DNA from 3 places in the Streptomyces sp. HSG2 genome. Region 1 is predicted to be linked to each of the others. Evidence: riboswitches for the same ligand, from Rfam matches in the RefSeq annotation. Region 1 holds a riboswitch; each other region holds the start of a gene.

The links. A riboswitch is a leader RNA that binds a small molecule or an ion and turns the genes downstream of it on or off. The one in region 1 is predicted to bind cobalamin.
Region 2: it holds a riboswitch for cobalamin, as region 1 does, so the genes downstream of both, JEK78_RS05820 ((2Fe-2S) ferredoxin domain-containing protein) here and JEK78_RS03455 (energy-coupling factor ABC transporter permease) in region 1, are expected to answer to the same signal.
Region 3: it holds a riboswitch for cobalamin, as region 1 does, so the genes downstream of both, JEK78_RS06245 (ribonucleoside-diphosphate reductase subunit alpha) here and JEK78_RS03455 (energy-coupling factor ABC transporter permease) in region 1, are expected to answer to the same signal.

Annotation. Positions count from the first base shown of each region.
Region 1 is NZ_CP066801.1:899,138-906,568, reverse strand. Features, by position in the region: gene JEK78_RS03470 (ATP-binding cassette domain-containing protein) at 1-165, opposite strand, end outside; gene cbiQ (cobalt ECF transporter T component CbiQ) at 162-911, opposite strand; gene JEK78_RS03460 (energy-coupling factor ABC transporter substrate-binding protein) at 912-1,247, opposite strand; gene JEK78_RS03455 (energy-coupling factor ABC transporter permease) at 1,244-1,942, opposite strand; cobalamin riboswitch at 1,972-2,154, opposite strand; gene JEK78_RS03450 (potassium channel family protein) at 2,223-2,720, opposite strand; gene JEK78_RS03445 (chloride channel protein) at 2,804-4,234, opposite strand; gene JEK78_RS03440 (hypothetical protein) at 4,405-4,884, shown strand; gene JEK78_RS03435 (cell division protein SepF) at 5,013-5,402, shown strand; gene JEK78_RS03430 (DUF6099 family protein) at 5,712-6,182, shown strand; gene JEK78_RS03425 (arginine deiminase) at 6,267-7,431, shown strand, end outside.
Region 2 is NZ_CP066801.1:1,446,286-1,453,716, forward strand. Features, by position in the region: gene JEK78_RS05805 (DUF805 domain-containing protein) at 173-526, opposite strand; gene JEK78_RS05810 (FAD-dependent monooxygenase) at 962-2,293, opposite strand; gene JEK78_RS05815 ((2Fe-2S)-binding protein) at 2,749-3,444, opposite strand; gene JEK78_RS05820 ((2Fe-2S) ferredoxin domain-containing protein) at 3,558-3,899, opposite strand; cobalamin riboswitch at 4,105-4,294, opposite strand; gene JEK78_RS05825 (hypothetical protein) at 4,602-5,687, shown strand; gene JEK78_RS05830 (AAA family ATPase) at 5,898-6,437, shown strand; gene JEK78_RS05835 (SDR family oxidoreductase) at 6,513-7,292, opposite strand; gene JEK78_RS05840 (aminotransferase class I/II-fold pyridoxal phosphate-dependent enzyme) at 7,380-7,431, opposite strand, start outside.
Region 3 is NZ_CP066801.1:1,546,210-1,553,640, reverse strand. Features, by position in the region: gene JEK78_RS06255 (cytochrome P450) at 1-790, shown strand, start outside; gene JEK78_RS06250 (ribonucleotide-diphosphate reductase subunit beta) at 875-1,894, opposite strand; gene JEK78_RS06245 (ribonucleoside-diphosphate reductase subunit alpha) at 1,885-4,266, opposite strand; cobalamin riboswitch at 4,387-4,538, opposite strand; gene JEK78_RS06240 (GNAT family N-acetyltransferase) at 4,701-5,204, opposite strand; gene JEK78_RS06235 (sodium:solute symporter family protein) at 5,265-6,875, opposite strand; gene JEK78_RS06230 (DUF3311 domain-containing protein) at 6,872-7,129, opposite strand; gene JEK78_RS06225 (GntR family transcriptional regulator) at 7,353-7,431, opposite strand, start outside.

The sequences.
Region 1 (7,431 bases):
GCCGCTGAGCAGCCGCATCAGGGTGGTCTTGCCGCTGCCGTTGCGGCCCAGCAGAGCCAGGGCCCGCCCCTGGACCACCTCGAAGTCCAGGTCGCTCAGGACCTTCGGCCCGTCCTCGTAGGCGAAGGAGACGCCCCGAAGGGCGATCAGGGCGGAGCCGTTCAAGAAGAACTTCCTTCCAGTACCAGGGTGAGCACGGTGAGCCCGGCGAGCAGCAGACCGCTGGCGGCGGCGAACCGGACGGACACGCGGGCCCGCGGAACCAGCACACGCAGCGTGCCGTCGTACCCCCGCCCGGCGAGACCGGCCTGGAGCCGCGCCGCCCGGTCGAACGACCGCACGAACGCCGTGGCCCCCAGCCCGCCCAACGAACGCCAGACCGCCGCCCGCGAGGTGTGACCCAGCCGAGCGGCCTGGGCCTGCCGCACCCGGCGTACCGCGTCCCACAGCAGGAAGCTCATCCGATACGTCACCAAGGCCACATCCACCACGGGGGCCGGCACCCCCGCCCGCACCAGCCGCGGCAGCAGATCCGACATCGGCGTGGTGAACGCCACCAGCAACACCCCGAGGGACGCCGCCGACGAGCGCAGCAGCAGGCCCCCGGCGCGCGCCGGTCCGCCGTCGGCCCAGGAGACGAACCCGTCCGCCCCGCCCACCCGGACCAGCAGCGGCAGCGCGCCGGTCAGGCAGAAGCCCAGCGGCACCCGCCAGGCCCGCCACAGCGCCCGGGCCGGCACGCCCGCCGGGCCGAGCAACACGACCACGGCCGTCACCAGCACCAGGGCCGCACCGGGCCAGGGCGGCAGCGAGATCGCCAACGCGGTCAGACCCAGCCCCAGGATCGCCTTGTCGAGGGGGTGGCGGTGACGCCAGCGACTGGCGTGCGCCGCCGCGTCGATCGGCAGCACTCAGTCCCCCGCGGCCGAGCCCCGACCCGGGAGCGCGCTCTCCGCCCCCTGCCGCCTTCCTCGGCGCAGCCCGAAGTAGTAGGCCAGGACACCCGCGCCCAGCGCCGCCTGCAGGGCGAACAGCGCGGACTCGATCTCGCCCGAGGGCGGTTCGTACAGCGGGGAGAACCAGGGCTCATAGCCCGGGTCGATCTCGGTGATCGCCGTCTCCGCCTCGCCGTCGGCGCCGGCGAACGGCTCCTCCTTGTGGTCGCCGAGCCCGAACACCAAGGGGATCACCGCGAGCGCGGCGACCGCGAGCAGCAGCAGGGCGTTGATCCTCGTGTCACGCCTCATCGGGCAACCGCCTCCCGCTCGCGTCCGTTCGCGCGGCTCACCAGGACGCCGAGTCGCGTCAGCTCTCCCGCGCTGGAGCGGACGAGCAGGCGCACGACCAACACGGTGAGGAGCCCCTCGCTGACCGCCAGCGGGAGCTGGGTGACGGCGAAGATCGACCCGAACTTGCCGAGCGCGCCGAGGAAGCCGCTGCCCGGGTCGGGGAAGGCGAGGGCCAGTTGCGCCGAGGTGACGCAGTACGTCGACAGGTCGGCGACGAAGGCGCCGCAGAACACGGTCACCATGAGCGGCACGTCGAGGCGGCGCAACGCTCGATAGACGGCGTAGCCGGCCCAGGGACCGACGATCGCGAGGGAGAAGACGTTGGCACCGAGCGTGGTCAACCCGCCGTGGGCCAGGAGAAGCGCCTGGAACAGCAGGGTGATGGTGCCCAGGACCGCCATGATCGGCGGCCGGAACAGGATCGCACCCAGACCGGTGCCGGTCGGGTGCGAACAACTCCCCGTCACCGAGGGGAGCTTCAGAGCGGACAGGACGAACGTGAAGGCCCCGGAGGCGCCGAGGAGCAGTGTGCTCTCCGGATGCTCCCTGACCTCGCGGGTGAGTGTCCTGACTCCGTGGACGACGAACGGCGCGGACGCGACGCCCCAGGCGATCGCGTGCGCCGGGGGCAGGAAGCCCTCGGCAATGTGCATGGCTTGGCGGACCCTCTCCAGCACCTCGTGGATGGTTGACACGCCCCGGCCGGTCTCCTGGCTGACGGGTGACACCGCCCTGACTCCGCCTTCCCGGGTCCGCGGACCCAGTGGCCGCCCCGGAGGGCAGGAGCCGGACTTCCCGATCACAGTGGCGAGGGCCGCACCGGTATCGCACCGATTTCCCGTTCACCGAAGCGAGGTGACACTAGTCGCGGCCACACCCCGGTGACAAGGGCGCGCCGGGGCACGGACGGGGGCGGGCGGTGCCCGCAGGCGGTCAGTCGGCCCTCTCGCCCTCGCGGGGCCCCGCGCGGCGGACGGCGATCGCGCGCAGCCGCTGCCCCAGGGCGGTGGCGCCGGCGGTGAGGAAGACCAGCGTGTAGAGGATCTGGACGATCACCACCACGCGCGCCGTCTGCCCGGAGGGGGTGATGTCCCCGTAGCCGACGGTGGCCAGGGTCACCACCGTGAAGTAGAGGGCGTCCAACCGGGTTTCCAGGCCGGTGAACTCGCCGGGCTGCTTGGCCAGGGAGTAGTCGGCGGCGGCGAAGACGTGCATCACCAGCACGGTCAGCAGGGCGATGGTCATGCCGGGGCGCGTGCCGGCCCGGTCGGTCAACACGTGGCGGACCTGTCGGAGCAGGGACACCGCGACGACCGCGAGCACCAGGCAGAACACGGACCAGCTCAGCGCGGGCCGTTGCGGCCCGAGGAGGTCCAGGGGCAACAGGAAGTAGGCCACCACCACGGCCGCCGCGACGAGGGCCCGCAGCAGCCACGGGCGGGCGGCCCGGCAGTCCGCCGTCCATCGCGCGCGCCGGGCCGCCCGCCGGCGCGGCCCGCTCGGAGGCGGCGGCCTCACCGGCCCGCCCCCGTCGCCCCGGTGCTCGCGGCCCCCTCCGCCGACCCGGTCGTCCGGGCGCCCTCCGGTGCCCCGGACGGTTCCCGGCCGCCGGCGACACCACCGGCCGGCGCCCCGTCGGACCCGTCACGGCGCACCAGTTGGCCGACGACGAAGGCGACCACCGAAGCGACGACGATCAGCGGCATCTGCTCCATGGCGTCCTTGCCCATCAGCAGCGCCGCGAGCACCGCGCTGGCCAGCGGTAGACCGGTGATCGCCGATGCCGCGGCGGCGATGCCCAGGCCGAGCGCGGGTGTCGTGCCGAACCCCGGCAGTCCGGAGCACGCCATGGCCGTGGCCGTGCCGAGCAGGACGGCGGGAAAGATCGGCCCCCCGCGCAGGCTGCCCAGGGCGACCGCCCAGGCCAGTCCCTTGCAGGCGACGAGGACGAGGAGCGCCCCGACCGACCAGGCGTGCGGGTCGGCGGCGAGCTCGGCGAGCGTGGCCTGGCCGGACAGGGCGGCCTCCGCCGGAGAACGGCCGGTGATCAGCGCGTAGGCCGTGACGCTCACGCCGACCGCGACGGCGCAGGCCACGGTGCGGCGAGCCGTGCCGCCCCGGCGCGTCCAGAGGGCGGTCGACCGACCCAGTTCCCGCCCCAGGGTGACCGACACCGCGATGACCGCCGCCACCGGCACGCCCCACAGGAAGTCGCCGACGTCGGGGCCCGCCGGAGGCGGCACGCCGTCAAGGGCCAGGGCGCCGCTGCTGAGGCCGGTCCAGTCGCCGAGCCAGGTGAAGACCAGCGCGCCGGTCGCGCTGGCCAGGAGGCACGGCAGCAGCAGGGCCGTCATCCGGGCACCGCCGAGCGCCGCCCCCTCGATGAGCAGGACCGCCGCCGCGATCGGGCCGCCGAGGATGGTGGAGATGGCCGCGGTCGAACCCGCCGTCGCGACCATGGCCCGAGCCCGCCGATCGGCGTCCCGGAATCGGCGCATCGCCAGCAGGGCCAGTCCGCTTCCGATGGCCATCAGCGGTGCCTCGGGGCCCAGGACCACGCCCAGCGGCAGCGTAGCCAGCGCGGCGAGCATGGTTCCGGGCAGTTCCCGGGGACCGACCGGCGCCCCGCCCAGGCCGTCGACCGGCAGGTGGCCCCCGGAACCCGGCACGCGGGTGACGAGCGGGGCGAGGACGAGACCGGCCAGGGTGAGCGTGGGCAGCGCCCACCACCAGGGCGGTCGGTCGTGGCCGAGCGCGCCGGGAGCCGACACCCAGACCCAGTGCTGGAGTTGGTGTTGGAAGCCCACGAAGAAGAAGCACGCCGCGGCGACCGGCACGCCCAGCAGAACGGACAGCAGCAGCAGCGCCGGGTAGCCGCGGCTGAGCAGCATCTCGCGCAAGGACCGCTCGGCCCGCGGCACGGCAGCGTTGGCCGGCGTGCTCATGGTGACCTCCGCGTTCGCCCGGCCCCGGCGGCCGGTGCGGTCAGTCAACGCGACACCGTGTGGCGCCGCACGTCCGAGGCCGACGGCGCTCGCCCGTTCGGACCGCTTCGTCTGGCCGCGCGAGAACCACGCTCGCAGGATCGAGGGACTCGCGTGAAAGGACGCAGCTCATGAGCCAGCACGACGCACCCCCTCCCGGTCCCGGTTCGTCGGCCGGCGCCGCCCCCTCCGCGGGAGGCGCGCCGCCACGCCGGCGGAACGGCGACAACGGATGGATCACCGGGGGCGTCGTCTTCGCGGGGGTGCTGTTGCTGTGCAACGGCGCCTTCGCGGTGCTCCAGGGCATCGCGGCCATCGCCGAGGACGACGTCTACGCGAGGGTCGGCACCTACGTGTACGAGATGAACCTGACCGGCTGGGGCATCGTGCACGTGGTCTTGGGCGCCCTGCTCCTGGCCACCGGGTACGGTCTGTTGAAGGACATGGAGTGGGCGCGCTTCGCGGGTATCGTCCTGGCGTCCTTGAGCCTCGTCTCACAGTTCCTCTTCCTGCCGTACGCGCCGGTCTGGGCGGTTGTCGTGATGGCGATCGACGTGTTCGTGATCTGGGCCCTGGCCGGCCGCCAGAGCCTGGACGACCGGGCGACCTGACCGGCGCGTCCATCGGAACACGCGCCCCCGATCGGGCCGTCGCCGTGTCGCTGTTGGGCCGAACAGGTGACTTGGCGTAAGAATTGCCCGGTGCGTGAAGTGAAGTTGAGTCGGAGTGGGGGAGTCCGGTGAACATCCATGACGTCACCGATCGGCAGTGGGAGGGGCTCGCCCAGGTCGTTCCGTTGCGCGGGCGGGATTCGTGGCCGTCGTCGGCGGGGCACCGTTCCCTGCCCGACTCCGAGACGGAGGAGCGGCGGCGGTTGGTGGTCCTCCGGGTCAACGTCTTCGCCGACGCCCGTGAGGTCGCGGAGACCCTGATGGCCGGTGTTCCGGTTCTCCTGGACCTGACCGGCGCGGAGTCGGACGTCGCCAAGCGCGTTCTCGACTTCAGCACCGGTGTCGTGTTCGGCCTGGCGAGTGCCATGCACCGGGTCGACCGCAGCGTGTTCTTGCTGACGCCCGCCGGGACCGAGGTGACCGGGCTGATGGGCCAGGCCGGAGTGCCCGGGGTGTGAGGGCGCCCCGGGCGCCGGGTGGTCGAGTCTCGCGCGTCGGCGCTCCCCGGGCCGAGGGAGTGCTCGCCCGGAGCGGGACGTTCGGGGCCCGACCGGACGGGGTGGGGGCGTGCCGGCCGCGCCTCGGAGAACCTGCCGATTACTCTTGGTAGCTGTCAATCTGCTTGAAACCGATTTGTTGTCCATAGATTTCCGTCTTGCTCTGGCTTTTGGCCCCCTTCACCCTCACTCTGGGTAGTGAGAACGGGGTTCGGGTGGATGCGTGGAGTCGCGTGTCGAAGGACGGCCGAGGACGGACGGGGGCATCGCATGGACGCTGTGCGGCTCATCCTGACGAGCAGGCGTGCCCTGACCGTCGGCGGTGACGCACCGGAGATCCTGGCCGAGGTCTGGCAGGCGCAGGCCTTGGCGCAGGCCATCGGCAGTCGACTGGCGGTGTCCGGGCCGCCGGAGTTGCGAGGTGAGGCGCTGGGGCTCACGGAGTTGGCCGGTCGTGGGTGCGGGGTGCTGCGCGCGCCGACGTTGGGGCCGGGCGAGCTGCGGGCCGCCCAGCTCACCGACATGGGCGATGCCCGCCAGGCGTTGATGCGCCTGGGTGCCCTGCTCGGCGAGATCGGCATCGCTCTCGTCGGGATCGCCTGCTCGGCGGACGACGAGGCCACGTACTGGCAGTGCGTGGAGGCCATCGACGCCGCCGACGAATGTCGGGACCGGGTCCGGGGGATGCTGCGCAGGCTCGACGAACGCGACGCGGCGCTCGCGGAGCGCGAGGCCGGCTGACACGGGCCCCCGGGAGGTTCCGGTGGCGGCGGTCCGTTTCGCGCGGAGGGGATGAAGACCCTCCCGGCGGGTGAGGATGGACCCATGGGATTCCATGTCGACTCCGAGGTCGGGCGGCTCGGCCGTGTCATCCTGCACCGCCCGGACCTGGAGCTGAAGCGGCTCACCCCGAGCAACAAGGACGCGCTCCTCTTCGACGACGTGCTGTGGGTGCGTCGGGCCCGTGCCGAGCACGACGGCTTCGCGGACGTGCTCCGTGACCGAGGCGTCGCCGTCCACCTCTTCGGCGACCTGCTGGCCGAGACGCTGGCCCTGCCGGCGGCACGAGAGCTGGTCCTGGACCGTGTCTTCGACGAGAAGGAGTACGGGGTACTCGCCACCGATCACCTGCGGGCCGCCTTCGACGCCCTGCCGGGTCGTGGTTTGTCGGAGGTGCTGGTCGGTGGCATGACCAAGAGGGAGTTCCTGGAGTCGCACGCCGAACCGACGTCCGTGCGCTTCCACGCGATGGAGTTGGACGACTTCCTGCTCGATCCGCTGCCCAACCACCTCTTCACCCGCGACACCTCGGCCTGGATCTACGACGGAGTCGCCATCAACGCGATGCGATGGCCCGCCCGTCGGCGCGAGACCGTCCACTTCGAGGCGATCTACCGCCATCACCCGCTCTTCGCGGAGGAGTCCTTCCCGCTGTGGTCCGAGGGGCAGGCTGACTACCCCTCGACCATCGAGGGCGGCGACGTGCTGGTCATCGGCAACGGCGCGGTGCTCATCGGGATGAGCGAGCGCACCACGCCGCAGGCGGTCGAGATGCTGGCGCACAAGTTGTTCGCGGCGGGGTCGGCGCGCGCCATCGTCGCCCTGGACATGCCCAAGCGGCGCGCCTTCATGCATCTGGACACGGTGATGACGATGGTCGACGCCGACACCTTCACCCAGTACGCCGGTCTGGGGATGCTCCGTTCCTACACGATCGAACCGGGAGTGGGGGATCGTGATCTCAAGGTCACCGACCACCCGCCGGAGCACATGCACCGGGCCGTCGCGGCCGCGCTGGGCCTGAGCGAGATCCGGGTGCTGACCGCCACGCAGGACGTGCACGCGGCCGAGCGGGAGCAGTGGGACGACGGGTGCAACGTCCTCGCGGTGGAGCCGGGGGTGGTCGTCGCCTACGAGCGCAACGCCACCACCAACACGCATCTGCGCAGGCAGGGCATCGAAGTCATCGAGATCCCGGGGAGCGAGCTGG
Region 2 (7,431 bases), 550 kb from region 1:
TCCCCCAGGCTAACGGCGCCGGAGGGTGGTCGGCGCGCCTGCCGGGCGGTGCGAGGACGGACCGCCCTCGGACGCGGGCAAAGGGCACGGACCGGGGCGCGTCTCCGGCGAGCGCGCGTCATGCGGCCGGGCCGCCCGGGAATCCCGGACGGCCCGGCCGCCGCACGTCTCGTCAGGCGTATACGGGCGACTTCGGGTTGGGGCCGTACTTGTTGGGCTCGGAGTCGCCGTCCAGGCAGGTGAAGACCAGCATCACGATCGTGCCGACCAGTGGGACGATCGTGATGAGTACCCACCATCCCGAGCGGCCCGTGTCGTGGAGACGCCGGACGGTGACGCCCAGGCTGGGCAGGAACAGCCCCAGCCACAAGAGCGGGACCAGGATGTTGACGCCGAGGAGAGCGTCCACGATCGACAGCACGATACCGAGGGCCAAGTAGACCAGGAAGTACATCCAGTATTCCTTGCGGCGTGCGCGCCCGCTGAACACGGCGTACTTCTTGACGGCCTCGATGAACCACTGCATGTTTTCCCCAAGAATGGTGCGAAATTCCTACCGGCGAGACCGGCTCGGTGGAAGACCGTACGGATCTGACAAGTGCGCGTCAACGGCAATCGATCTTCGGGTCCACGCTCGGACACCCCGCGACCGGGGGCACCCCAAGCGTCGCAATCCACCCGCTTTCACACATTCACCGAGGAAGCCATGTCCGAATTTCGCGATTTGGGGGCCGAAGAAAGATCATCAATCGGTGATCGAAAGACGTGTGCGCGACCGAATCGACGTTTCTTCGAGGCCGGAACGATCTCGAACCGTTGCGTACTCACGCCCGGGATCGGCGAGCGCTCGGACCTGCCGACGTCGGACCCGCTACGGGCGAAGCGGCGCGTACTCCACCTCACCGTGCTCGTAGCCCTCGCCAGGACTCCGACAGATCGCCGGTCCCCTCGGGCAGGACCGTCAGAGAGAAGGTGACGGGGAAGCCGCCTGGACGGCCGCCCGAATCTCGGGGGCACCGAGCGCCTCCGGCGGATCGACCAGGAAGACCACCCGCGCGTAAGCGGTCAGCAGGGAGTGATCACGTGTGGCCGCCTCCAGGAGCCGGCCCACGTACGCCTGCCGCTCCCGCCACCTCTCGGTGCGCTCGCCCTCGACGACCGGGAAGACGAGGTCGGCGCCGGTCGTCATCGACCACACCGAGTCGACCGCCTCCTTCGCGAGGTCGGCGAAGTACTCCTCGGCTCGCGGCACGCCCGGCCGGGACACGTGGCCGCGCAGCACCATGGCACCGAGTGCTGCGACCGTCATGCCCTGCCCGTACACCGGGTTGAAGCTGCACACCGCGTCGCCGAGGACGAGGAGGCCGGCCGGAAAGGAGGGCATCCGCTCGTAGCGGCGGCGCAGATTGGCAGGGAAGCGGTATGCCACCGGGTCTCCCAGCGGCTCGTGGCCCTTCACCGTGTCGTGGATGTCCGACCCCGACAGCGACTTCAGGAACGTGAGGAACCCCTCCGGGTCACGGGGCGGGTAGTCGCCGAGGAAGCCGCACGCCGTCACCGCCGTGCGTCCGTCCTCGATGGTGGTGCAGATGGCGCCACGCCCGGTCTCCGGCGACGCCACCACGTCGATGGCGACGTCGGCGCCCATCCGGTCCGGCGGCAGCCGGAAGTACTGTGTCGTGTAGCCGACCCCGATCCGCTGCCGGTCCTCCGCGACCTTCGGGAAACCCAGCTCGGTCAGCCATGCCGGGGTCCGCGAGCGCCGCCCGGTGGCGTCCACCACCAGATCGCCCGTGAGCTCGCGTGAGATGCCGTCCCCCACCACCGACACCCCGACGACCGTCCGCCGGTCCCGCGTCGTCAGCAGACCGGTGACGTCGTGCCGGTGGAGAAGCGACACGTTCGGCAGCGCCCGTACCCGGGCCCGTACCCGCTGCTCCAGGTGCTGCCGGCTCATCGACACCAGCAGCATGTCCGAATGGGGCTGCGGCATCCGCCGACCCTCCATGACCCAACGGACATTGCCGGTGACGTCCCCCGTCACGGCCCCGCCGGAGATCAGCTCGTCCGTGATGCCCGGCAGCAGTTCCTCGATGATGTGCCGGCCACGGGTCAGCAGGGCGTGCACGTGATCGCCCTGCGGCACTCCCTTGCGGGGAAGGTCGTCGTCGACGAGTTCGTCCCGGTCCACCACGACCACGTCGTCGTAGGAGTCAGCCAGCACACGCGCGGCCAGCAGACCGGCCATGCTCGCGCCCAGGACGATCACGCGGTTCCGCTCGGCTGTCCCCACGGTGTTCTCTCCTCGGAGGCGTAGATCCGAAGCCACGCGAAGGGGCGCGGCTCACGCGTCGGCCGACGGCGTCATCAGGGCCACCGTCTAGGCGAATTGGGCAGTGTGCATGAGCAACTCTACGTAATGATAGTGCAGTTGTTGTCAGGTGTTCGGCCCTGATGTGTCCGTACCAGGCAGTCGACCGCCACGAGGTCCCGCAGGCGTCGCGCGGCGGCGCCGGAGCGTCGACGCGGTCGGACCGCGCACGCCCCGCCGGGCGTTCCAGGCGAGGACGCCGCCCCTCGACACGTGGTCCGCCGGTACCGTGCGATGCCGGGACGGGCCGCGGCCCCTCCGGCCTGAGCCGACACCCCCTCGACCGCGCCGATGGAATGTCGGACCCCCGGTGCTCCCCGGGCCGGCCGGGCCCGAGGCGACGACCCGCAGGGCTTCCTGCCCGGCCCCGGTGGGCGTCAGGGACCCAGGCAGCAGTCGCCGCACTTGCCGCCGGAGGGGGTGCGGTAGAAGAGGCAGCAGCTACGCCGGCGGAAGGCGAGGTCGCGGCCTGTCAGTCGGCCGGTGTCCGCGAGGCGGCCGGTGGCGAGCAACTCGGCGGTGAGAGCGGTGAGCGGTCGGCGCAGTTCGGGCCGGGCTCGCAGGAGGACCTGGGCCGTGCCGGTCAGGGCGGACGCGGCGTTGCCGTCCAGCAGGCGTGGCGCGAGCCTGCGGCGGAGGGCGGCGGCCAACGGCGCCAGGTGCTCGCCGACCACGACCCGGTACAGCGTTCCGGCGAGTGGCGGGAGGCCCTCGGCGTACCAACCGGTGGGCCGGGGCAGTCGCAGGGCCGGCGCGTGGTCGGCGCGGTGGAGTCCGGACAGGTCCAGGACGATTCCATGACCGAGGGCACAGGCCAGGACCGGCGACCACAGGCGCGCCGCGTGCCCCAGGTGGGCCAGAGAGGCCCCGACACGTGTCTCGCGGGTGTCGTACCGCTCGGCGATGGCGCCGGCGAGATCGCCGAAGCCGCTCGGGTAGGCGTCGGTGACGGGACGCCAGCCCCGCTCGGGGCCGCCGAGCGTGACGGCGAAGAAGCCGCCCAGGGTCGCGGCGTCCTCCAGGGCGGTGGCGACGGCCTTCGCGGGGGCTCGGGCGGACGCGTACGGGGTCACGTCGGCGTGGTCTCCTGTCGTGGTGCGGGCCGCGCGCCCGTCTGGGCGTGGCCGGCGAGAAGGGTCACGGGACTTCCTCTCGTGCGGGTGCGGCGGGGGGCGGAGCGCCGGGCTCAGGGGGCCGCGTGGCGTCGGGGCGGGGTGAAGACGTGCAGGTCGAGGATCTCCGGCCGGGGCGCGATCCCGGGCCCGCCCGCACGCACCCAGGAGGCGACGTCCTCGGTCGCCGCCGGGTCGTTGACGAGGCCGAGCCAGACCGGCCGCGCCCCGGCGGCCCGCCCGGCGGCCGAGGGCCGCACGACGACGACGTTGGCCTGGTCGCAGACGTCCAGGCAGTCCGAGATCCGCACGGGGGCGACCTCCCGAAGGCGGGCGGCCTGGGCGGAGTGGTCCACGCCGGCCATCCGGGGGCTGCCGCAGCAACAGTCCCGGCAGACAACCACCCGACACGGCAACGGTCCCGGACCCGGCCCCGGGGCGGTGGAGCGTCCGGCGCCAGGTCCGCCCGCACCGGCGTGGCCGTCGCCTCGGTCACGCGCTCCGACGCCATCGCGTGCGCCCGCCGCGCCCCGTCCCTTGTCCGCCGCCAAGCTCGGCGGCCTCTCGGCCGACCTCCCAGGCATGCCGAACCACCCTCCTCCGGGGAAATCCGCCCCGGGTTCGTCGAGGAGGCGACCGCGTGAGTCTCCTGGCTCTCGGGTCGAGGCTCGCCCCGCCTTCCCACCCGCCTTCGGGCAGTGGCGTGTTCGGGGTTCGCTCGCCGATCACAGTGGCGGGACCGCGTCGGTTTCGCACCGACTTCCTCGTACCGCCGTCGCCTTGTCGTGGGACATCATGGCATTTTGGACACCCCGCGTCACCAGGTGGTCTCCGGGTCGAGGCCCGGGCGGGCCCACGCCGGTCTCCCGTCGGTCCGCGGCGCGCCCGGCGCCCGCGACGCCTCGACCCCTCCGTACGCCGCGGAGCACCGGCGCGGACTCCGGCGGACGCGGTGTCACCCGCTCCCCGAGGACGGAGACCCTCGGGGAACGAAGCGCGCGCCACACCCGGTACGCCTATCTGAATTGCCCCGAATTGCCGCGTACGTCACCTCGGCGGTGACAGGATCCGCGCAGCGTGCCGCCGTTCGGCGCACGACCCCCCACGAAGGGATTCGCGTGAGACTCAGGACCATGCTCCGCCGGTTCGGGACGGCGGCCGGCGCCGGCATCCTCGCCGCGGTACCGCAGACACCGGCCGCCGCCGTGCCCGCCTCGCCGACCACGGCCCCCGTCTCAAGGGCGGCGACCGCCACCGCTCCCACACTGGTCACCGGTCCGGAGGGCCGGCAGTCCGACGCCACCTGCCCCGCCGGCACGACGGTGATGGGCGGCGGGTACACCGCCACCCGTTTCGCCCGTGCCAACGGCGGCAGCGTCTACGACTACGTCACCGCCAACGGTCCCGTCGCCGAGTCCAACTCCTGGCGCGCCCGGGTTCTGCGGGACGGCAGCACCGTCGTCGCCTACGCCATGTGCGTTCCCGGCGAGCAGGGGTACCGCGTCGTCTCCGGCCCCTCCTCCCGCCAGTCGGACGCCACGTGCCCGACCGGCACCCGCGTGGTCGGCGGCGGATACGGCGTCCAGACCTTCGTGCACGCGCGCGGCGGGACCATCTACGACTACGTGTCGGCGAACGGCCCCGTCGCCGAGTCCAACTCCTGGCGCGCCCGCATGCACCATGACGACGGCAAGGTGATCGCCATCGCCGTCTGCGCGCCGGAGCGCCTCGGCTACCGGATCGCCACCGGCCCCTCCGCGAGAGAATCGGACGCCACCTGCCCGACCGGCACCCGCGTGGTCGGCGGCGGATACGGCGTCCAGACCTTCGTGCACGCGCGCGGCGGCACGCTGTACGACTCCCTGACCGCCAACGGCCCCGTGTCGCAGAGCAACGCCTGGCGGGCCCGGATGCTGCACGAGCAGGGCAGGGTCATCGCCCTCGCCGTCTGCGCGCCGCAGGAACTCGGCCACCAGATCACCGCCGGGGCCTCCGCGCGCGACTCCCAGGCCACCTGCCCGGCGGGCACCAGGGTGGCGGGCGGCGGATACGGCGTGCAGTGGTTCGCCCGGGCCAACGGAGGCGAGATCTACGACTACCCCACCGTCGACGGTCCGACCTCCAACGCCACGGGCTGGCGGGCCCGGATGCTGCACGAGCAGGGCAGGGTCATCGCCCTCGCCGTCTGCGCGCCCACCGGCTGACCGGCGCGGACGCCGCACCCGCTCTCGGCGGGCCTCCGGCCGGTCGCTTCTAGGGTGAGGAGGGGGCCGGACGGGCGTGGCGTGTCGCCGACCGTGCTCCGTGAGACGCTGTTCGGGCATGATCGGCGAGGTTGGCGGTCGTGGTCGTCGTGGGGGGGCGGGGTGGCTGCACGGGGCGACCGCGCCCGGCGGGTGAGTGTGGGGGAATCCATGATCGTCTGGGTGAACGGCGCGTTCGGGAGTGGCAAGACCACGCTGGTGGACGAGGTGCGGAGGCGTTGGCCAGAGGCCCTGGTGTACGACCCGGAGATGGTCGGCTATGTCCTCCGGGAGATCGTGGAGGTGCCGACCGGCGACTTCCAGGATCTGCGACTCTGGCGACGTCAAGTGGCGGATTTGGCCGTGGCGCTGGTCGAGGAGTACCGCCGGCCGGTCCTGGTGCCGATGACGCTCGTCGACCCCGGCTATACGGCGGAGATCTTCGGTGTACTGGAGGGAGCGGGGGTGACGGTGCACCACTTCTTTCTCACCGTGTCGGAGGACGAGCTGGTCCGCCGGATCGACGGGCGGAGCTTCACGCCGGACGACCCCGAGCGGGACGAGCGGGTGCGGCGGTGGTGCAAGTCCAGGATCCGAGTCTGCGTGGCCTCGATGGAGACCCTGCCAGGCGGCACCGTCTTCCTGGACGGCGCTCGGAGTCCGGGTCTCCTGGCGGACGATGTGCTGACTCGGGTCGGTTCGCACCCGTGAGTGCGAGCGATGCTCGCACCTCCGCGGCTCGGGCCGCAGCATCCCGGGTCACCGGGGGGCGGGGATCGGGTGGGGTCAGTGGACGGAGAAACCGCCGTCGACGAAGAGGGTCTGCCCGGTCACGTAGGCGGAGGCGCGGCCTGCCAGGAACACGGCCGCCCCCGCGAAGTCCTCGGGCAGACCGTTGCGCCCGACGAGTGTGCGGTCGGCCAGCGCCGACACCTGCTCGGGGTCGGAGGCCATGCGCGCGTTGAGCGGGGTGGGGACGAAGCCCGGGACGAGCACGTTGCAGGTCACGCCGTGCGGCGACCAGGCCTCCGCCTGGGAGCGGGCGAGGGATTCCAGCGCTCCCTTGGACACCCCGTAGGCGCCACTGCGGGCGAACGCTCGGTGCGCCTGCTGCGAACTCACGTGAATGATCCTGCCGAAGCCGCGCTCGGCCATGCCGGGGCCGAACCTCCGACCGAGCAGGAAGGGTGCCTCCAGGTTGACGGCCATCGTCGCGTCCCACACGTCGTCGCCCAAGTCGCCCATGGGCGGGCGGAGGTTGACGCCCGCGCTGTTGACCAGGATGTCGGGCTCTCCGAAGACCTCGGCGACCCGTTCCGCCGTCTCGCGCGTTCCGTCGCGGGTGCTCAGATCGCCGCCGACCCAGGCCGCCCCGTGGCCCTCGGCGACCAGTTCGTCGGCGACGGTCACCCGCACGGACTCGCCGCGGGCCACGATCACCACCCGGGCCCCGGCGCGCGCGAGCGCCTCCGCGATGCCCCGGCCGATGCCCGAGCTGCCGCCGGTGACCACGGCGACACGGTTGTCCAGGGAGAACAGCTCGGTGAGATAGCCCGACGCGACCATTCTCGAACCCTACCTCCGACCGGGTCGGGCCGGCCGGGCGCGGAGGCGGTCTCGTGGCCGGTCGGGCCGGTCGGGCCGGTCGGTCGGTCAGCGGGAGCCCATGCCGAAGGCGCTGGAGAGGTGGCGGCGGGCGTCCTCG
Region 3 (7,431 bases), 650 kb from region 1:
CCTCCCGCTGGGGCCGCTCCATCGCGTCCCGCTGCCCGGCAACCGCGAGTTCGACCGCGCCCTGAACGACCTGCACCGGCTGGCGGACGAGATCGTCGCCGACCGTCGCGCGAGCGGGCGCCGCCCGGACGACCTGCTCACCGCCCTGCTGGAGGCGAGAGGCGAGGACGGGGAACCGATCGGCGAACAGGAGATCCACGACCAGGTCGTCGCCGTCCTCACCCCCGGAAGCGAGACGATGGGCGCCACGCTCATGTCGCTGATGCTCGTCCTCACGGAGCATCCCGAGATCGGCGACGGCATCCGCGACGAGGTCGCCTCGGTGGTGGGGGATCGGCCCCTGACCATCGGGGACGTTCCCCGGCTGGCGTACACGGCGAGCGTCGTCGTGGAGACCATGCGGTTGCATCCGGCCGTCTGGGTCCTCACCCGGCGGGCGACGACCGGCACCGACCTCGGCGGATACCACCTCCCGGCCGGCGCGGACGTCATCTACAGTCCGTACGCGATCCAGCGCGACCCGCGGTCGTACGACCGGAGTGAGGTCTTCGACCCCGGACGGTGGACACCGGAGCGGGCCCGGGAGATCCCCAAGTACGCGATGCGCCCGTTCGGTCTGGGCAACCGCAAGTGTCCGAGCGATCACTTCTCCATGGCGGAACTCACGCTCGTCACCGCCGTGGTGGCCGCCGCCTACCGTTTCGAGCACGCACCCGGATCCGATCCCCGCATGCGGATCGGGATCACCCTGCGCCCGCGTCGACTGCTGTTGCGTCCGTCGCCTCGCTGAGCGCGGAGACCGCACGGCGGGTGCGGCGGGGGCGACCCCCGCCGCGACACGCGCCGCACGGGGGCGGTTCCGCGACCTTCCCGGTCAGAAGTCCTCGTCCAGGTCGACGGTGCCCTCCACCGCCACCTGGTAGGCCGACGGACGCCGCTCGAAGAAGTTGGTCAGCTCCTGGACACCCTGGAGTTCCATGAAGGAGAACGGGTTCTCCGAGCCGTACACCGGGGCGAAGCCGAGCCGCGTCAACCGCTGGTCGGCCACGCACTCCAGGTACTGCCGCATCGACTCGGTGTTCATCCCCGGCAGGCCGTCCCCGCACAGGTCGCGGGCGAACTGCAACTCCGCCTCCACGGCTTCCCGCAGCATGTCGACGACCTGCTCACGGAGCCGGTCGTCGAAGAGGTCCGGCTCCTCCTTGCGGACGGTGTCGACCACGTCGAAGGCGAAGGACATGTGCATGGACTCGTCCCGGAACACCCAGTTGGTGCCCGTGGCCAGACCGTGCAGCAGCCCCCGGCCGCGGAACCAGTACACATAGGCGAAGGCGCCGTAGAAGAACAGGCCCTCGATGCAGGCGGCGAAGCAGATCAGGTTCAGCAGGAAGCGACGCCGGTCCTCCCGGCTCTCCAGGCGGTCCAGGCGCTCGACCGAGTCCATCCAGCGGAAGCAGAACTCCGCCTTCTCCCGGATCGAGGGGATGTTCTCCACGGCGGCGAAGGCCGCGGTCCGGTCCTCCGGATCGGGGAGGTAGGTGTCCAGCAGTGTCAGGTAGAACTGGACGTGTACGGCCTCCTCGAACAGTTGGCGGCTCAGGTAGAGCCGCGCCTCCGGGGAGTTGATGTGCTTGTACAGCGTCAGCACCAGGTTGTTCGCGACGATCGAGTCCCCCGTCGCGAAAAAGGCGACGAGGCGGCCGATCAGGTGCTTCTCCTCGTCGGACAGCTTCGCGAGGTCCGCCACGTCCGAGTGGAGGTCGACCTCCTCCACCGTCCAGGTGTTCTTGATGGCGTCCCGGTAGCGCTCGTAGAAGTCCGGGTAGCGCATGGGCCTCAGCGTCAGCTCGAAGCCCGGGTCCAGCAGGTGGTGACGGTCGCTCATTACTGGCATGCCTCGCAGGACTCGGGGTTCTCAAGGGAGCAGGCGAGGGCCTCGGGGTCGGGCTCCCGCCTGGTGGGCGCGGGGACGGCGGCCCCGGCGCTGCCCCCGGCCGCGCGGGCGATCCGGGTGGCGGGCCGAGACCGCAGGTAGTACGTGGTCTTCAGCCCCGACTTCCAGGCGTGGGCGTACATCGAGGAGAGTTTGCCGATGGTCGGCGTCTCCAGGAAGAGGTTGAGCGACTGCGCCTGGTCGAGGAACGCCGTTCGCTCGGCGGCCATGTCGATCAGCGCGCGCTGGGGGATCTCCCACGCCGTGCGGTACAGCGCCCGCACCTCCTCGGGGATCCACGCGAACTCCCGCACCGAGCCGTTCGCCTCGCGCAGTGCCTCCCGGGTCCGGGCGTCCCACACCCCGAGCCGCTTGAGGTCCCGCACCAGGTAGGAGTTGACCTGGAGGAACTCGCCCGAGAGCGTCTCGCGCTTGAACAGGTTCGAGACCTGCGGCTCGACACACTCGTAGGCCCCGGCGATGGACGCGATCGTCGCGGTCGGGGCGATCGCCAGCAACAGCGAGTTGCGCATCCCGACGGAGGCGATCCGCTCGCGCAGCTCCGCCCACCGATCGGGCCAGGCCCGCTCGACGTCGTAGTGGTCGGGGTGCAGCACGCCGTCCGCGGTGCGCGTCTCCTCCCAGGCGGGCAGGGGGCCGTGGCGTTCCGCCAGGTCGGCGGAGGCCTCGTAGGCGGCGAGCATGACCCGCTCGGCGATCCGGGTGGACAGTGCCTTCGCCTCCGGCGAGTCGAAGGGGAGCCGCAGTCGGAAGAACACGTCCTGCAGTCCCATGGCGCCCAGGCCCACCGGCCTCCAGCGCGAGTTCGAGCGGCCCGCCTGCTCGGTCGGGTAGAAGTTGATGTCGACCACGCGGTCCAGGAACGTCACGGCGGTCCGGACGGTCGCGTCGAGCCGTTCCCAGTCGATGTCCCCGGCCGCCTCGTCGACGAACGCGCCCAGATTGACGGAGCCGAGGTTGCAGACGGCCGTCTCGTCGTCGTCGGTGACCTCCAGGATCTCCGTGCAGAGGTTGGAGGAGTGGACGACACGTCCCGGTCGGGCGGTCTGGTTGGCGGTGCGGTTGGCGGCGTCCTTGAAGGTCATCCAGCCGTTGCCGGTCTGCGCGAGGGTCCGCATCATCCGCCCGTACAGCTCCCGGGCGGGCAGCGTGCGGCGGGCCGAACCGGCGGCCTCGGCCGCCCGGTAGGCGGCGTCGAACTCCTCGCCCCACAGATCGACGAGCTCGGGCACGTCCGAGGGCGAGAAGAGCGACCAGGTGCCGTCCGAGGCGACCCGCCGCATGAACTCGTCCGGGATCCAGTGCGCGAGGTTGAGATTGTGGGTCCGGCGCGCGTCCTCGCCGGTGTTGTCGCGAAGCTCCAGGAACTCCTCGATGTCCGAGTGCCAGGTCTCCAGGTAGACCGCCGCGGCCCCCTTCCGCCGGCCGCCCTGGTTCACCGCGGCCACGGAGGCGTCCAGGGTCTTCAGGAACGGGACGATGCCGTTGGAATGCCCGTTGGTGCCCCGGATCAGCGAGCCTCGGGAGCGGATCCGGGAGTAGGAGAGCCCGATGCCCCCGGCGTGCTTGGAGAGGCGCGCCACCTGGTGATACCGGTCGTAGATCGAGTCCAGCTCGTCCTTGGGGGAGTCCAGGAGGTAGCAGGACGACATCTGCGGATGCCGGGTCCCCGAGTTGAAGAGGGTGGGGGAGGAGGGCAGGTAGTCCAATCGGCTCATCAGGCCGTAGAGCGAACCGACCTCTTCCACCGAGCGCGCGCTGTCGTCCTCGGCGAGGCCTGCGGCAACCCGCAACAGGAAGTGCTGTGGCGTCTCGACGACGCTCCGGGTGACCGGATGCCGGAGCAGGTAGCGGCTGTACAGGGTGCGCAGGCCGAAGTAGCCGAAGCGGTCGTCGGCCTCCGGGTCGACCAGGTCGTTCAGGCGCGCCGCGTGCAGCCGGGCGAACGCCGCGGTCCGGTCGCCGATCAGACCCTCGCGGTGCCCGACCTCCACGGAGTCGGTGAAGGTGACCACGCCCTGGGACGCGGCCTCGGCACGGATGCCGATGACGAGCAGCCGGGCGGCGAGCCGGGAGTAGGCGGGATCCTCGGAGATCAGGCCGGCCGCCGCCTCGGTGGCGAGTTCGCGCAGTTCGGCCTCGTCGGCGCGGGCGGACCGGCCGCGCAGCGCGGCGGCGGCCACTCGCCCCGGGTCGGCGTCGGGGAGGTCGGCCGTCAGCCGGGTCAGCGTCCGGAGGAGCACGGTGCCGGGCCCGTCGCCTTCCTCGGTCGCCGGGGCCGCTGAAGCCGGGTCGGCTGGCGCGATGGTCACGTGGGGGCTCTCCCTCGCTCGGCACGGGGCCCGAAGGGGAGCGCGGCGGCACGGGCGCGGCGGGGCGCCGCGTCCACCGGCCCACTCCACGAGGCCCGGTCGTCTCGACACCCGGTCGGGACGACCGGGTGTGCTGTCGGCAGGTCCTCGGACTGGACCGGGCGCGCATCCCGGGACGCGGGTGACACGCCGGTACACCGTTGCGGGACAGCTCCGGAATCGCACCGGATTCCCCTGCGGCGACAGCGAGCACGAGCATACATCTTGTGTCGGGCCTCGACGGCACACCCAGATGTTGTGTCCACGAGGGTCGCGGTGGCCCGCGTCGGGAGGCCGATTGAGACCGGTCGTGCGGGGCCCGTGCCCCGGTCCCGGCGCGGTGTACGGGCCCTGGATCCGCCTTCCGGCCCGCCGGCGTGGAGCCTCGCACGCCCTCACACGGACGTCTCGTAGACGATCAGGCGAAAACCGTCGCGCTCCGGGAGCGGGTTCCAGTCCCGCCCCGGCGCGCGGACGAAGCCCAGTCGTTCGTAGAGCCGGTGGGCGGCGTGCATCGACGGCTGGGTCGACAGGACGACGCGGAGTCGGCCCGACTCCCGGGCCGACTCCAGGCAGGCGCGCACGAGCGCCTCGCCGACGCCGCGGCGGCGGGCCGCCGGGGTGGTGGCGAGCATGCGGATCTCGGCCTCGCCCTCGGTCGCCAGCTCAGCCATCGGTCCTCCGGCGAGGGCGAGGGTCACCCCGCCGAGCAGTTCGGCCCCGTCCACGGCGACGAGGACCTCGGCGGAGTCCGCCCGCCCGGCCACGTCCCGAAGCTTGCTCAGGTACGGGTCCTCGGAACCGAAATCGAGGTGTCCGTCGACCAGGTAGGCCTGGGTGGTGATCTCGCCGAGAGCGAGGTGTTCGGCCGGCGATGCCCGCCGGATGTCGATGTCCATCGCGGCAGTGTGCCCGAGCCGCCGCCCGCGGGCACCCGGTTTTCCGCGGGCGGCGATCGGTCAGTGGGCGGAGCCCGCGGTGGCCGGCGGCGACTCGACCCGGACGCCCGGGTCCCCCGCGTCCGCCGTGTAGTCCTCCGGGCGGGTCTCGTCGTGGCCGTCCGGGGCGTTGACGGCGCGGAACACCAGTGTCAGGGCCACGGTGACCGCCGCGTTCAGGGCGAACGCCGTGAGTCCGATGTAGCCGATCTCCCCGATCCCCGGGATACGGTCCGACGAGCCGGCGAAGTGGGCCCGCGTGGGGGAGGAGACCCCGTAGGCGGCGAGTGTGCCGTACAGCATGCCGACGGCCCAGCCGGCCAGCAGCGCCCACCGGTGGAACCAACGGGTGAACAACCCACCGACCAGGGCGGGGAAGGTCTGGAGGATCCAGATGCCGCCGAGCAACTGGAAATTGATCGCGACCGTCTTGTCCATACCGAGGACGAACACCAGCGCCCCCACCTTGACCAGGAGGGACACCAGTTTGGAGACCCGCGTCTCGGCCGCCGCGTCGGCGTCGGGACGGACGAACTCCTTGTAGATGTTGCGGGTGAAGAGGTTGGCCGCGGCGATCGACATGATGGCGGCCGGCACCAACGCGCCGATCCCGATGGCGGCGAAGGCCACGCCGGCGAACCAGGACGGGAACATGTTCTCGAAGAGCTGAGGGATCGCCAACTGGCCGTTGTCCACGGAGACGCCGGCCGCGATGGCCATGAAGCCGAGCAGGGCGAGGAGGCCCAGCATCACCGAGTACAGCGGCAGGATCGTGGTGTTGCGACGGATCACCTCCCGGCTGCGGGAGGACAGCGTGGCGGTGATCGAGTGCGGATACATGAACAGCGCGAGCGCGGAACCCAGCGCCAGTGTGGCGTACGTCCACTGGCCCGCCTCGCTCGGGACGAGGCCGCCCGAGCCCGAGGTGGCGAACTTGTCCTCGGCCGCCGCGAAGATCTCGCCGAACCCGCCCAGCTTGATGGGGATGTAGATGATGGCCACCGCGATCACGACGTAGATCAGCGTGTCCTTCACGAACGCGATCAGCGCCGGGGCGCGCAGGCCGGACGAGTAGGTGTAGGCCGCCAGGACCCCGAAGGCGACAAGCAGCGGCAGGTCCTTGACGAACCAGTGGGTGTCCTCCCCGCCACCGACCCCCATCACGTCGAGGACGGCCTGGATGCCGACGAGTTGCAGCGCGATGTAGGGCATCGTCGCCAGGATCCCGGTCACCGCGACCGCGAGGGAGAGCCCTCTGGAGCCGAACCTGCCGCGTACGAAGTCCGAGGTCGTCACGTATCCGTGGCGATGCGAGACCGACCAGAGGCGCGGCAGGAAGGTGAAGATCAACGGATAGACGAGGATGGTGTACGGCACGGCGAAGAAACCGGCCGCGCCGGCCGCGTAGATCGCCGCGGGTACGGCCACGAACGTGTACGCGGTGTACAGGTCGCCACCCAGCAGGAACCAGGTGACCCAGGTGCCGAAGGAACGGCCGCCGAGCCCCCACTCGTCCAGACTGTTCTCGTCGGCCGCGCGCCGCCAACGAGCCGCGAGGAAGCCCAGGACGGTGACGAGGACGAAGAAGAACACGAAGACGCCGAGCGCGACGCCGTTCACGCCGTCGTTCACTTCGGCGCACCTCCGCGACGGGCGCGCTGGTCACGCTGCCAGAGTCGGTACGCGACCATCGTCAGTGCGGTGGAGACGACCACCCAGGCCATCTGGTACCAGTAGAAGAACGGGATTCCGGCGAAGCGGGGGTCGACCCTGGCGTACGAACCCACCCACAACATGGCCACGAACGGTGCGGCGAGACAGACACCGACGACGACGCGTGTCGGCGTCACCGTCGGCCCTCTGTCGGCCCCCGGGGTGTGCGACATCTGACGGCTCTCCGTCCCCTAGGTGATCGCCGGGTGCGATGCGCAGGGAAATGTAGGGGATGGCGCCGGCGGAGCGGAACCCCTTGTCCGCATACCGGTACAGTTCCCGCCTCCGTGCGTCGTCGGGGTTGGCGTCGCCGAGGGTCGGGGGAGCGCGCGGGCCCGGTGGTGCCGCGTCGCGCCGGCTCGCCCCCGCCGGGCGCCTGCCCCGGGCCCCGGCTCGTCAGCCGTCGCGGTGCCCGCCACCCGGGCTCTTGGGACGGGAGGGTTCCGGCGTGGGGACTCGCAGCCGTGCCACCAGC